DNA from 2 places in the Mesorhizobium sp. M1088 genome. Region 2 is predicted to be linked to the other one. Evidence: predicted binding sites of a transcription regulator. Region 2 holds the regulator's gene; the other holds the start of a gene.
What was found. Region 2 encodes PhoB, which activates phosphate uptake and scavenging genes when phosphate is short. Its sites were predicted from a motif close to TGTCATNNANCTGTCAT; they were not measured.
Positions count from the first base shown of each region.

Region 1: NKH49_RS16220 (esterase-like activity of phytase family protein) is a predicted target of PhoB. The motif match lies at 2,934-2,950, and genes of this name have one in related genera.

Region 1 is NZ_JAMYMO010000011.1:80,427-87,552, reverse strand. Features, by position in the region: gene NKH49_RS16235 (sugar ABC transporter ATP-binding protein) at 1-657, opposite strand, end outside; gene NKH49_RS16230 (sugar ABC transporter substrate-binding protein) at 714-1,772, opposite strand; gene NKH49_RS16225 (TIM barrel protein) at 1,814-2,803, opposite strand; gene NKH49_RS16220 (esterase-like activity of phytase family protein) at 3,052-4,530, shown strand; gene NKH49_RS16215 (L,D-transpeptidase) at 4,677-5,462, opposite strand; gene NKH49_RS16210 (MATE family efflux transporter) at 5,654-7,126, shown strand.
Region 2 is NZ_JAMYMO010000018.1:47,837-54,962, forward strand. Features, by position in the region: gene NKH49_RS20460 (hypothetical protein) at 1-17, opposite strand, end outside; gene pstS (phosphate ABC transporter substrate-binding protein PstS) at 672-1,733, shown strand; gene pstC (phosphate ABC transporter permease subunit PstC) at 1,793-2,782, shown strand; gene pstA (phosphate ABC transporter permease PstA) at 2,786-3,637, shown strand; gene pstB (phosphate ABC transporter ATP-binding protein PstB) at 3,634-4,437, shown strand; gene phoU (phosphate signaling complex protein PhoU) at 4,470-5,177, shown strand; gene phoB (phosphate regulon transcriptional regulator PhoB) at 5,194-5,883, shown strand; gene NKH49_RS20495 (ROK family protein) at 5,893-7,126, opposite strand, start outside.

The DNA of each region.
Region 1 (7,126 bases), on a different contig from region 2:
CACAACGCCGTCGCGCATGATGGTTGCGCGCTGGCAGATGCCGAACACCTCGTCCAGCTTGTGCGAGACATAGACGACCGCGACACCGTCGCGTGCCAGACCGGCAATAACTTCCGCCAGCCGTTCGAACTCGCTCGGCGTGAGGCTCGACGTCGGCTCGTCCATCGCCACGATCCTGGCGCGGTCGAGCAGCGCCCGCGCGATCTCGACGATCTGCTGCTGCGCCACCTTCAGGCTGCCAAGCGGGGCTGCCGGATCGATGGTCGGGTCGATGGCGGCCAACGCTTCCGCAGCGCGGCTCTCCTGCTCGCGCCGTGCGACGAAGACGCCGCCGCGCCTCAACGGATGGCCGAGGAACATGTTCTGGGCGACGCTGAGGCGTGGCACCTGCTGTAATTCCTGATGGATCATGGCCACGCCGGCGGCGCGCGCCGCGACCGGGTTGTTCAGCGTCACCGGTTTGCCGTCGATCAGCACGCTTCCCGCCGTCGGCCGGTAGACGCCTGACAATATGCGCAGCAGCGTCGATTTGCCGGCGCCGTTTTCACCGAGCAGGCCATGGATCTCGCCGGCGCCGACCGAAAACGACACTTCGCTCAGCGCCCGCACAGCCGGAAACTCTTTGGAAATGCCCTCGAATTGCAGCCGCGCTGACATTGCTTCGGTTCTCCAGGCAAGGTGCCGACCCAAGGCCGGCACCTGCCGGCCCTGCTCTACTGGCCCGCTGCCGCGTCCTCGAGCAGCGCCTTGCGCACGGCATCGCCGCCGCCGGAGTAACGGTCGGCATTGTCCTTGGTGATCAGCGCCTGCGGCGTGGCAACGACGCGCGGCAGGTTCTGCCCGGCCACCAGCCGCAGCGCCGATTCCAGCGCCACCTCGCCGGTCAGCACCGGGAACGAATCGACGGTGCCGGTCAGCTCGCCGGCGCGGATCGAGGCATAGGCGTCGGAGATGCCGTCGGTGCCGAAGACCGCAACCTTGTCCTGCAGCCCGGCAGCCTTGACCGCCTCGACGATGCCCAGCGCCATGCCGTCATTGTTGGCATAGAAGCCGATCAGGTCGGGGTGCTGCTGCAGGATGTTGGTGGCCGCGTCGTAGGAGGTCTGGCGATCCCAGTTACCGGGGACGCTGGCGACGACGTCGAACTTGCCGGCCTCGGTGATCGTGGTCTTGAAACCGTCGGTACGCTGGACGGCGGCGTAGACGCCGGCCTGGCCCTCGACGATGGCGACCTTGCCGCCGTCCGGCCGGTTCTTGATGAACCATTTGGCGACGCGCACGCCATTGTCGCGCTGGACATTACCGACATAATGCTCGGCCTGCGGGATGACCGCGTCGTTGACGTTGACCACCGGCACGTTGGCCGCCTTGGCCTGTTCCATAATCGGCTGCAGGTTGGAGTCGGTCTGCGGCGAGACGAGCAGCACGTTGTAGCCCTGTGTGACCAGGCCTTCGGCGATGGTGAGCTGGCCGAGCTGGTCGCCCTCGCTCTGCGCTGCCTGGTAGACGACGGGCACGCCGGTGCGGTCGCCGAACGACTTGTAGCCCTCTCCCAGCGAGCGCCAGTATTCATTGGTCAGCGTCTTGGAGACCGCACCGGCCTTGGTACCCTCGGGCAGCTTGGGGAACGCCCCGAACCTGGCCTCGAGCTGCGACCAGTCGATGCGATCCTTCTCGGTGTCGGAATTGAGCGGCGCGAGGTCCGCGGAAAAAGCCGAGCCGGTGGACAGTGCCATCAGGGCAGCGGCAGCGGTGGCAAGTAGAAATTTCATGGTCTTCCTCCCTTGTTGAAAAACGGTCTATGCCGCCGGCCTCAGCTGTCCGGCCCGAGCATGGCTTCCTGGATGATGGCCTGCGAGGCGATCGCGTCCTGACGGTCGACGGCGGCTGACAGGCGGTTGTCCCCGTCCAGCCGATCGACGACGCGCAGCATGCGCTTGACGGTCGCGATGTTGACTTCGCATTCGTGGACCGGGTCGAGCCCGGTCATATCGGGAAACGTGTCGAAGTAGATGGCGCCGGCGTAGCCGTCTCGACGGATCTGCCTGAGCAGCTCGATCGTTTGCAGCGTGTGCACGGCGCCGACCATCAGGCCGTCGTCGCGCTTGGCGTAGCCGTCGTTGAGATGCACGCCGAGCAGCTTGCTATGGCGCGCCACGAGTGCTGCGGCAAAGGCCGGCTGCTCGTCGGCATAGAGCACATGGGCGAAATCGAGCGTCACGCCGAGATTGGGCAGGCCGATCTCGCGGATCGCCAGCAATGTCGTCGCCGCATCCGGCATCAGGCTGTAGGAGCGCGGCTCGTTGGGCTTGTATTCCAGGCTGATCTGGCAATCGGGGTCATGCGCCGCAACTTCACGAATTCCGTCGATTTCGTGTTGCCAGAGCGCCGAGTAGTCGGCCTGGAAAGCATAATCGAAGCCATCCTGCCCGAGCCACAAGGTCATCAGGCCGGCGCCCGCCTCGCGGGTGGCGTCGATGCCGGCCTTGGTCAGGTCGATGGCTTCGCGGCGAATAGCGGGATCCGGGTTGGTGAAGGCGCCGAGCTTGAAAGCCGGATTGGAATAGTAGCGCATGGCGAAACCATTGATGGAAAGCCCGATATCGCCGAGTTTGCGCGCTATTTCCGCAGGCTTTTCATCGACATGGTCGGGGAAGTTGAGGTCGAGATCGGTCAACTCCGCAACCTTCGCCGCACGTGCCGCCATTTGCAGCATGGACGGTTTGCCGACAAGATCGGGCCACTCGGACTGTGGCCGCGAGGCAAAGGAATTGAGGCGGGTGGCGAAACGATAGGCAGTCATCGGGGACCTTTCATTGTCATAACTTTACATTAGAACGATTATTTGTAAAGTTGTTAATTGCTCGCTCGGCGACGACGAATTCGCCATACCTAGGCCAGTTGCGACCACGGGGGACAAGCAAGCGCGGCACTGTCACGCAAGTATCATGTTCGCGTCCTAGATCGCTTCTCCGAAGGCTTTCGCGGCATCCTTGATGCGACGCGGCGCTTTTTCAGATCCCGGCAGCTTTGTCTCAAAAGAGGATATCCATGAAAAACCTGCTCCGAACCGCGTCCCTCGCCGTCGCGCTGGCGATGTTCACCGCCTTGACCCCGGCCTTGGCTGAAAACGCCGCGACCGTCGGCGGCGTCGGCTTCGTCAACAAGGGCCTGGTCGGTGTCGGCAGCATCCCGGCCAGCCAGAAGGACAAGTTCGGCGAGACGTTTGGCTCCGGCTCGGGCATGTCGATCGACGCTGCCGGCTGGACGCATGGCGCCGATGGCTATAAGGGCTCGTTATGGCTGTTGCCGGACCGCGGCTACAATGTCGTCGGCACCACCGATTACCGCCCGCGCCTCAACACGATCGCCCTCGAGTTCGCCCCGATCGCGCCGGGTGCAGTGCCGGCCACCGGCCAGGAACAATCGGGCCTCAAGGCGACGCTTGCCGACACCGTGCTTTTGACCGACGACAAGGGCGCCGACGCAACCGGCCTCGATCCGCTCAACGGCGTGCGTGCCGCGACCGACGACATGCCGATCCTGCCCGAAGCCAACGGCAAGCTCGCGCTCGATGACGAAGCGATCGCACGGCTGCCCGACGGCACGATGTTCATCTCGGACGAATACGGTCCGAACATCTACCGCTTCTCCGCCGATGGGCGTCTGATGTCGGCAACGCAGCCGCCGGCGGCGCTTGTCCCGATGCGTCGCGGGACGCCAAACTTTGCTTCCAACAATCCGGGACCTGGTGCGGCAGACCCAGATCCGAAGGATCCCGAAACCGGCCGTCAGAACAACCAGGGCCTCGAAGGCATGGCGCTGACGCCGGACGGGAAGTTCCTGATTGCCGTGCTGCAGTCGGCCCCAAGGCAGGATGGCGGCGATTCCGCCTGGACGCGTCAGAACACGCGCGCGCTGGTCTACGATGCCTCGGATCCCGGCCAGCTCAAGCTCGCGCATGAATATGTCGTGCCGCTGCCGGTGTTCACCGATGCCAAGGGCAAAACCAAGATCGCCGCGCAGAGCGAAATCGTGGCGCTGTCGGACAAGACCTTCCTGATGCTGGCGCGCGACAGCGGCAATGGCCAGGGGCTGAAGGGCGACACCTCGCTCCACCGCGAGATCAGCGTCGTCGATGTGTCTGCGGCAACCGATGTCGCCGGCACAGAATTCGACAAGGACAAGCCGCTGGCGCCCAAGGGTGAGCTCGATCCATCGGTGACGCCGGCCAAGCTGACGCCGCTCATCGACATCAACGACAAGACCGAGCTCGGCCGCTTCGGGCTGCACAATGGCGCGCCCAACGACCGCAACAACCTTTCGGAGAAATGGGAGGCGATGTCGGTGGTGAGCGTCCTCGATCCAAAGCTGCCCGACGACTATTTCCTGTTCGTCGCCAATGACAATGATTTCCTCACGCAGGACGGCTTCCAGGTCGGCGCGGCCTACAAGGCCGAGGATGGCGCCGATGTCGACACCATGTTCCTGGTCTATCAGGTCACGCTCCCAGGCCTCGCCAAGAAGTAGCGGCACCCATACAGGCGGACGCGCCGAACGCGTCCGCCTGAGCTGGCGCGATTGAGCGGTTGTACCTTCAGTTGCGGCTCGCCCGCGCAAGGACGGTGTCCTGGTGCGTTGCAAAAACCTGCGACTGACGATCCAGTCGAAGGCACTTACCTCAACATCTCCGCGTCCTTTGGCACGCCGGCATCGATCGGCTCGGCCGTCCTGTTCGACACGGCGGCGATCTTCCCGGCGGCCGACAGGTTCGGGCGCACGAAGACCGGCGCGACGCCGTCGACGCGGCTGTAGAGGTCGATAATGTCCTGATTCATGAAGCGCACACAGCCGGAGGAAGCGTTCTTCCCAATGGAATCCCACTCCGGCGTGCCGTGCAGCCTATACATCGTGTCCTTGCCGTCACGGAAGAGATACAGCGCGCGAGCACCAAGCGGGCTCTGCGGGCCGGGCGGCATGCCGTCCTTGTATTTCGCCAGTTCCGGCCGGCGTTGGATCATTTCCGGCGGCGGCGTCCAGACCGGCCACTTCTTCCTCGCCTGAACCACGGCGCTGCCGGTCCATCCGAAACCGGCCTTGCCGAGGCTGACGCCATAGCGAATTGCCTTGCCGCCGTCGCGCACCAGATAGAGGAAGTGCTCGGAAGTATCGACGACGATCGTGCCGGGTTTTTCTCCAGTCGGGTCAGCCACGATTTGACGCACGAATTTCGGATCGACCTTGGCTACCGGGATTGCCGGCAGTTGATAGCCCTCGTCGATGCGCGCGGCATACATGCTTGCGGCATCGCCGAAAGCCGGATCGCTTGGTGCCGCGGGCACCGGCGCCGCCACGTCCGTCGTAGTGCACGACGAAAGAGCCACGGAGGCCGCGCCCAGAGCGGATGCACCAAGAAAGGCGCGCCGGTTCAGGCGCTCAAAAAACAACGGAATATCGGACATGAGCCCCCCGGCCTACCCATGAGATCCAGGAAAATGCGGCCCCACGCGTGCGGGATCAATATACGATTCCGGAAGGTTGAGAAATGCTTAGATCAAGGCACGCCAGGCGGAATTTACAGCGCCGCATCGACCTCTCCCGTTAAATCGGCAATCATTGCGGACTCAGACAAGCCTTCGCCGAGTTGCCTGCCATGGACGACAACATGCCCCCGCGCCGGCAGACCGGCGACCTCACCAGTGGGCCTATCCCGCGCACCCTGTTGCTGTTTGCCCTGCCGGTGCTCGGCTCCAATGTGCTGCAGTCGCTCAACGGCTCGATAAATGCCGTGTGGGTCGGCCGTTTCCTCGGTGAAGCGGCGCTGACCGCCACGTCCAATGCCAACCTCGTGCTGTTTCTCATCCTCGGCACCGTCTTCGGCATCGGCATGGCGGCGACCATCCTGGTCGCACAATCCGTCGGCGCTCGTGACCTGCCCGAAGCCCGGCGCATCGTCGGAACCAGCGCCACCTTCTTCTTCCTCGTCTCGGTGGTGTTCGCGGTCTGCGGCTGGATCTGGGTCGATGCGATCCTCGATGCGCTCGGCACGCCGGCCGACGCGTTGCCGCTGGCGCGCTCCTATCTGCGCATCATCTTCCTCGCCGTGCCGATGATGAACCTGCTGTCCTTCGTCATGACGGTGCTGCGCGGCGCCGGCGATTCGCGCACGCCTTTCCTTTTTATGGCGCTGGCCGTCATGCTCGACGTCGTTTTGAACCCGTTGCTCATCCTCGGCATCGGCCCGTTCCCCGAACTCGGCATCGCCGGCTCGGCCACCTCGACGCTGATCGGCCAGACGGTAAGCGTGGTTGCCATCCTGATCGTGCTTTATGCGCGCAAGCACCCGCTGCGGCTGGCCGGCGCTAATCTCGCTCTGCTGCGGCCGGACCCGGCGCTGCTGCGCATCGTCGTCTTCAAGGGCGTGCCGATGGGCCTGCAGATGATCGTCGTTTCGGCCGCGGCGCTGACGGTGATGGGCATGGTCAACTCGTACGGCTCGCAGGTCGCGGCTGCCTACGGCATAGCCGCACAGCTCTGGACCTATATCCAGATGCCGGCGCTCGCCATCGGCGCCGCGGTGTCGTCCATGGCGGCGCAAAATGTCGGCGCCAGGCGCTGGGACCGGATTGGACGCATCGCCACCTCCGGCGTCGGCTTCAACCTTGTGCTCACCGGGATGCTCGTCGCGCTGCTGTTCGTATTCGATCGCGCGGTGCTCAGCCTCTTCCTTGGCAGCGACAGTGCAGCAATCGACATCGCCACTCACATTAACAAGATCGCGTCGTGGTCCTTCATCCTGTTCGGCATCACCATCGTGCTCTTCGCCACCGTGCGTGCCACCGGCGCGGTGATGCCGCCGCTGATCATCCTGGTGATCTCGGTGCTGCTGGTGCGCACCAGCTTCGCCTATTTCTTCCGAAGCGTGATCGGCGAGGAAGCTCTGTGGTGGAGCTTTCCGGCTGGCTCTGTAACCTCGCTCGTGCTGGCCGCGGCCTATTATCGCTTCGGCCGCTGGCGCAGCCTGCACATGATCGAGAGCCGGCCGGCTGCCGGCGAACCGCCGGATACCGGCCTCGGCGTACCGCGCCAGCGCGCGCACCTTTCGCCCGAGACACCGAACGGCTGA
Region 2 (7,126 bases):
AGAATCCGTCGAGACATCAGCAATACCCCTGCAAGCTTATAACGCTGCTTCGGCCTAACCGACAACCGGCGGAATAGGGCGAAGGGAGTAGATACCGTGAAGTAGAAGTCGTCGCACTTCCAGTGGAAGGCGTTGCTCGAAGATCGAGCGCCGGGTCGGGCGCGGATGGAGGTCCAGCGCGAGTTAGAACCTTGCGATTCGTCAACGCTTCCAGCGTAAGGCCATGGTGCGATCGCACCATACCAAAGCCGCGCTCAGTGGCGACAATGGGATGTTCGAAGTTCCGCTCCTCCAGTTACGGGCGGGAGCAGCGACCGCCGGCAAGAAACAGGGTCAGATTTACCCCAACGGACCTGTTTCGGCGATGGCGCGGCCATGACACGTTCTGGCTGCATGCAACGCGCTCCCGTCCGGCTTTTTTCTTTTAAAGCCAGTGGCTGCGATCGCCGAGCAGACGATGCCGGCCGGAATTCACGCAAGCTGCTGATTCCAGCGGCAAACCGCGGCCCATGCCGACAAAAGCCCGCGGCCGCTCCTTCTTAACCCGGCTGGACGTCGTTACCGGAGCGACATGAAACTGTCATGCGACTGTAATAATCGGGGGCTATTGGCCTCAGCGGGCGCCGGAGGAATGGCGCCGAGAGACCATATTCCGAACAGGAGCAGGCCACATGAGATATTTCATCCGCTCGGCGGCCGTTGCGATTGCAATGGCTGCGGCGACGACCACCCTCACCCTGTCCGCCGCGCTCGCCGCGGACATCTCCGGCGCCGGCGCCACCTTCCCCTACCCGATCTATGCGAAGTGGGCCGACACCTACAAGAAAGACACCGGCGTTGGCCTTAACTACCAGTCGATCGGTTCCGGCGGCGGCATCAAGCAGATCAAGGCCAAGACCGTTACCTTCGGCGCTTCGGATGCGCCGCTCAAGGGCGACGAGCTTGAAGCGTCCGGACTGGCTCAGTTCCCGATGGTGATGGGCGGCATCGTTCCCGTCGTCAATCTCGAGGGCATCAAGCCGGGCGAGTTGGTTCTCGACGGCCCGACGCTGGCCGACATCTTCCTCGGCAAGATCACGAGCTGGGATGACGAGGCGATCAAGAAGCTCAATCCCGACGTCAAACTGCCTTCGCAGGCGATCGCGGTCGTTCACCGTTCGGATGGTTCGGGCACGACGTTCAACTTCACCTATTACCTCGGCGACGTCAGCGCGGACTGGAAAGAAAAGGTCGGCGTCGACAAGGCCGTGGAATGGCCGGTCGGCATCGGCGCCAAGGGCAATGAGGGCGTTGCCAACAATGTCTCCCAGACCGGCGGCGCGATCGGTTATGTCGAATATGCCTACGCCAAGCAGAACAAGCTCATCCACACCGATATGATCAACAAGGACGGCAAGAAGATCGAGCCCACCGCGGCGGCGTTCTCGGCGGCAGCGGCCAATGCCGACTGGAGCTCGCAGCCGGGCTATGGCGTCATCCTCGCCAACGAGCCGGGCGCCGAGTCCTGGCCGATGACGGCGGCAACGTGGATCCTGCTCTACAAGAAGCCGGATGATGCCGCGACCACCGGCGAAGCGCTCAAATTCTTCGCCTGGGCATACGACAAGGGCGACGAGATGGCCGGCGAGCTGGACTACGTTCCGATGCCCGACAAGGTGGTTGAGAGCGTCAAGGCCATGTGGGCCAAGGAAGTCGTCGGCGACGACGGCAAGCCGCTCTACTCGGCTATGTAATCTCCTCCAGGGAGGGCGTCGATGGCGCCCTCCCTGTTGCCTTTAATCGCGAGGACCCAATGACCATCGCTTCCGATGCCATGCCATCATCTGCAGCAGCCCGGGCCAGGGAAGCTACTGTGCGGCGCTTCGCGCTCACAGATGCCATATTTCGCGGACTCACCCGCGCTTCCGCAATCCTTGTGCTGGTCATCCTCGGCGGTGTCGCCATCTCGCTGTTTGCCGGCTCATGGCAGGCGCTGTCGTCGTTCGGTTTTTCTTTCCTGACGACTGAGAGCTGGAATCCCGTTACGGAAAAATTTGGCGCACTGGCGCCGATCTACGGCACGCTGGTGACGGCGGCCATTGCCATCCTGATCGCGGTTCCGATCGGCATCGGCATTGCAATCTTTCTCACCGAGCTCTGCCCGCGCCCGCTCAGGCGTCCTATCGGCATAGCGGTCGAGCTGTTGGCCGGCATTCCTTCGATCATCTACGGCATCTGGGGCCTGTTCGTGTTCGCGCCGTTCCTGCAGACGACGATACAGCCCTTCATCATCAACATCTTCCACGGCGTGCCGGGACTATCCAGCCTTTTCGCCGGCCCTCCTTACGGCATCGGCCTTCTGACCTCGGCGCTGATCCTCGCCATCATGGTGCTGCCCTTCATCACCTCGATCACCAAGGACGTCTTCGATACGGTGCCGGCGGTGCTGAAGGAATCGGCCTATGGCATCGGTTGCACGACCTGGGAAGTGACCCGGCGCGTGGTCATTCCCTATACCCGCATCGGTATCATGGGCGGCGTCATGCTTGGCCTCGGCCGGGCACTCGGCGAAACCATGGCGGTGACTTTCGTCATCGGCAACGCACATCGCATCAGTGCCTCCCTGTTCGCGCCGGGCACGACGATCTCGGCGACCATCGCCAATGAATTCACCGAGGCCGACGGCGACCTCTACACCTCCTCGCTGGTTTCGCTCGGCCTGATCCTCTTCGTCATCACCTTCCTGATCCTCGCCGCCGCCCGCTATATGCTGATGCGGATCGACGCCCGTACGGGAGCCTGACCGATGTCGACATCCTCATCGCTCCACAGCCGCCGCAAAGCCAGGAATTCGGTGATGATGGCGCTTTGCGTCGTCGCCGCCGGCATCGGGCTTGCCTGGCTGGCGCTCATTCTCGGCGCACTGGTCTATAAGGGCACAGCCGGGCTTTCGCTCGCGGTCTTCACCGAGATGACGCCACCACCGGGCGAGGCCGGCGGCTTGCTCAATGCCATCACGGGCAGCCTGCTGATGACGATCATCGCCGTTGTCGTCGGCACGCCGATCGGCGTGCTGGCGGGAACCTACATGGCCGAGTATGGACGCTTTTCGCGCATCACCACCGTCGTCCGCTTCATCAACGACATCCTGTTGTCGGCGCCGTCGATCATCATAGGCTTGTTTGTCTATGAGCTGATGGTGCGGCCAATGGGACATTTCTCGGCCATTGCCGGCGCCGTTGCGCTTGCCATCCTGGTCATTCCGGTGGTCGTGCGCACCACTGAAGACATGCTCAACCTGGTGCCGAACGCGTTGCGTGAAGCCGGTGCCGCGATCGGCGCGCCGCGCTGGGTGGTGATCCGTTCGGTCGCCTACCGCGCCGCATTGTCCGGCATCGTCACCGGCATATTGCTGGCGATAGCACGCATTTCCGGCGAGACGGCGCCGCTGCTCTTCACCGCGCTCAATAACCAGTTCTGGAGCAGCAATATCAACGCGCCGATGGCCAGCCTGCCGGTGACCATCTTCCAGTTCGCTCTCAGCCCTTACGAGGAATGGCAGCAACTGGCGTGGACCGGCGCACTCATAATCACCCTGACGGTTCTGGGCTTGAGCATCCTCGCCCGCAGCCTTACCGGACGCAGAGAGGACAGATGACACAGATGTTGTCCCCAGACATGACGATGGCCGAAACGGTCGCCGAGAAGACGAAGATCGAGGTCAAGAATCTCAACTTCTACTACGGCCAGAGCAAGGCGCTGAAGGACATCAGCCTGTCGCTGCCCGAGCGCAGTGTCACGGCCTTCATCGGCCCTTCGGGCTGCGGGAAATCGACGCTGCTGCGTGTGTTCAACCGCATCTATGAGCTCTACCCAAAACAGACGGCCGAGGGCCAGGTGCTGCTCGACGGCAAGAACATTCTCGACCGGTCGCAGGATCTCAACCTCCTCAGGACCAAGATCGGCATGGTGTTCCAGAAGCCGACGCCCTTCCCGATGTCGATCTACGAGAACATCGCCTTCGGCGTCAGGCTCTACGAGAACCTCGGCAAGTCCGAGATGGACGGCCGCGTCGAACAGGCGTTGAAGCGCGCCGCGCTGTGGAGCGAGGTCAAGGACAAGCTCAACGCCAGCGGCTTGAGCCTATCCGGCGGCCAGCAGCAGCGGCTCTGTATCGCCCGCACCGTGGCCGTGAAGCCGGAAGTCATTCTGCTCGACGAACCGGCTTCGGCCCTCGACCCGCTGTCGACTGCCAAGATCGAGGAACTGATCGACGAATTGCAAGCCGACTACACGATCGTCATCGTCACCCACAACATGCAGCAGGCGGCGCGCGTGTCGCGCCAGACGGCCTTCATGTATCTGGGTGAACTGGTCGAGTTCGACCGGACCGAGAAGATCTTCACGTCGCCCCGCGAGAAGCGCACGCAGGACTACATCACTGGCCGCTTCGGCTGAGCCGTTCCGATCATGCATATGAGGACAGGACCATGGGCGAACACACAGTCGCTTCTTTCGACGAGGATCTCGAGCAGATCAGCAAGCTGATCCGCGACATGGCCGACCTCGCCGGTTCGATGGTCGGCGGGGCGACCAAGGCGCTGTTGAATTCCGACAACGTGCTGGCGCAACGCGTCGTTTCCGACGACGCCATCATGGATGCGCGTCAACGCGAACTGGACGACCGCGCCATCACCCTGATCGCCAAACGCCAGCCGATGGCCCACGATCTTCGCCATGTGGTCGGAGCGATCCGCATGGCGGGCGACCTCGAACGCATCGGCGACCTTGCCAAGAATATCGCCAAGCGCGTGAGTGCGGTCGGCCTCAGCGCCACGCCGCGGGACCTGTCGCATTCCATCGACGCGATGGCGCAGCTGGTTCTCATCCAGGTGCAGGGTGTCATCGAGGAATATGCTGCAGGCGATGCGGCCGCGTTGGCCAAGCTTCGTGCCGCCGACGAGCGCATCGACGTCAAATACACGTCCGTGTTCCGCGAGCTGTTGACCTACATGATGGAAGATCCGCGCAACATCACCGCTTGCACGCACCTGCTGTTCTGCGCCAAGAATCTGGAGCGGATCGGCGACCATGTCACCAACATCGCCGAAAATGCGTATTATGTGCTGACCGGCGAGCAATTGCCGGTCAATCGTCCGAAGCAGGACGAAACGACAATGTCCGCACCGGTGACATGATGGGGGTGCCCAGCCGATGATCGCACCACGCATAATGGTGGTGGAGGACGAGGAGCCGTTGGGTGTGCTGCTCCGCTACAATCTCGAATCCGAAGGCTACCAGGTCGAGGTGGTGACACGCGGCGACGAAGCCGAGATCCGTTTGCAGGAGAATGTGCCCGACCTTTTGGTGCTCGACTGGATGATACCAGCGGTTTCCGGCATCGAGCTCTGTCGTCGGTTGCGGGTGCGCCCCGAAACCGAGCGGCTGCCGATCATCATGCTGACCGCGCGCGGCGAGGAGAGCGACCGGGTGCGCGGTCTTTCGACCGGCGCCGACGACTATCTGGTCAAGCCGTTTTCGACACCGGAATTCATGGCCAGGGTCAAGGCGCTGCTGCGGCGCGCCAAGCCGGAAGTGCTGTCCAGCGTGCTGAAGGTCGGCGACATCGTGCTCGATCGCGAATCGCACAGGGTCTATCGCAAGAAGAGCGAAATCAGGCTCGGGCCGACCGAATTCCGGCTGCTCGAGTTCATGATGCGGCATCCGGGCCGTGTCTTCTCGCGCAGCCAGTTACTCGATAATGTCTGGGGGGAGACAATCTACATCGACGAACGCACCGTCGACGTGCATGTCGGGCGGCTGCGCAAAGCCGTCAACAACGGCCGGATGCCGGATGTCATCCGCACCATCCGCGGCGCCGGCTATGCGATCAGGGAAGATTGACCCGCCTGGTCAGGCTACGTTCTTTCTGACGCTGGGCCTCATTTGCGCGCCCGGCGCGAAAATCTCCTGGTCGACGAAGCTTAACGCCCGCATCGCGCAGCCTTCGCGGATCAGCGGCAATTCGTTCGGCTCTGTATCGAAGGAGATCGAGCCTGAATGCTGGCCGCCGGCGGTCTGGGCGATTGCCTTCCGCAAGGCCGGCTCGATCAGATCGAAGGCGGCGGCACTGGCGCCGACCATCGCGACCGGTGCCGGATCGATCAGCGCGAACAGCGAGCCGAGACCGAAACCCAGCGCTTCGCCGGCCTTGCGGTAGGCCTCGCGTTCCGGCCCATCTTTCTCGCGCGCCCGGGCCGCCAGTGCTCGCATGTCGGCGTCGCTGACGTCGGCGACCGGTTCGCTGTCTTCGCTCATCTGCCTGGCGTTGCGCCAGATGGCGTAGTTGCCGGCATACGCCTCGATGCAGCCGCGCCGCCCGCAACGGCAGAGCGCGCCGCCCGGACGATGGATCATGTGGCCAAATTCGCCGCCCGAGGAATGCGTCCCGGTGAACAGTTCGCCCTTCAGCACCAGCCCCATGCCGATGCCATGCGAAAGCAGGATGGCGATGAAGTCGTCGCGATAGCGATCCGGATTGCGCCAGCGCAAAGCCACCGCCATCATGTTGCAGTCGTTCTCCACCGTTGCCGGGATGCCGAATTCGCCCTCCAGCATGTCGGCAAAGGCGATGTCGGTCTGCGGCGTGATCGGCGACCACAGCATGGCGCGTGCAGGGGAGTCGGTAATGCCCTGAATCGCCAGGGCGATGCGGGCGACACTGCGGACGTCAAGGTCTGGATCCTGCAGCCGGCGCCGGACGATGGCCATGCATTCACGGATCAGCTCGTCGCGCGGCATGGTCAGCGTGTCCAGCCGGCGCTGTTCCTCGGCGACCACCTGTCCCGTATAGTCGATAATGGCGGCCGACAGGAAATTCAGCGACAACACCACGGTCAGCACCGCCGCCGCTTCCGGATTGAGGGCGAGGCCGACCTGCGGACGACCGCGTTTCAACGAAACGGGCTCACTTGCCTTGCTCTCGGCGAGGATGCCTTCCCGTATCAGGTCGGAAGAGATCGCCGATATGGTCGAATGACTGAGGCCGGTGGTAGCTGCGATCTCAGTACGCGATGGCTGGCCGGCCCGGCGCACCGCCGAGATCACCATCGCCCGGTTGCGCCGGCGCAAATCGTCATGGCGGATT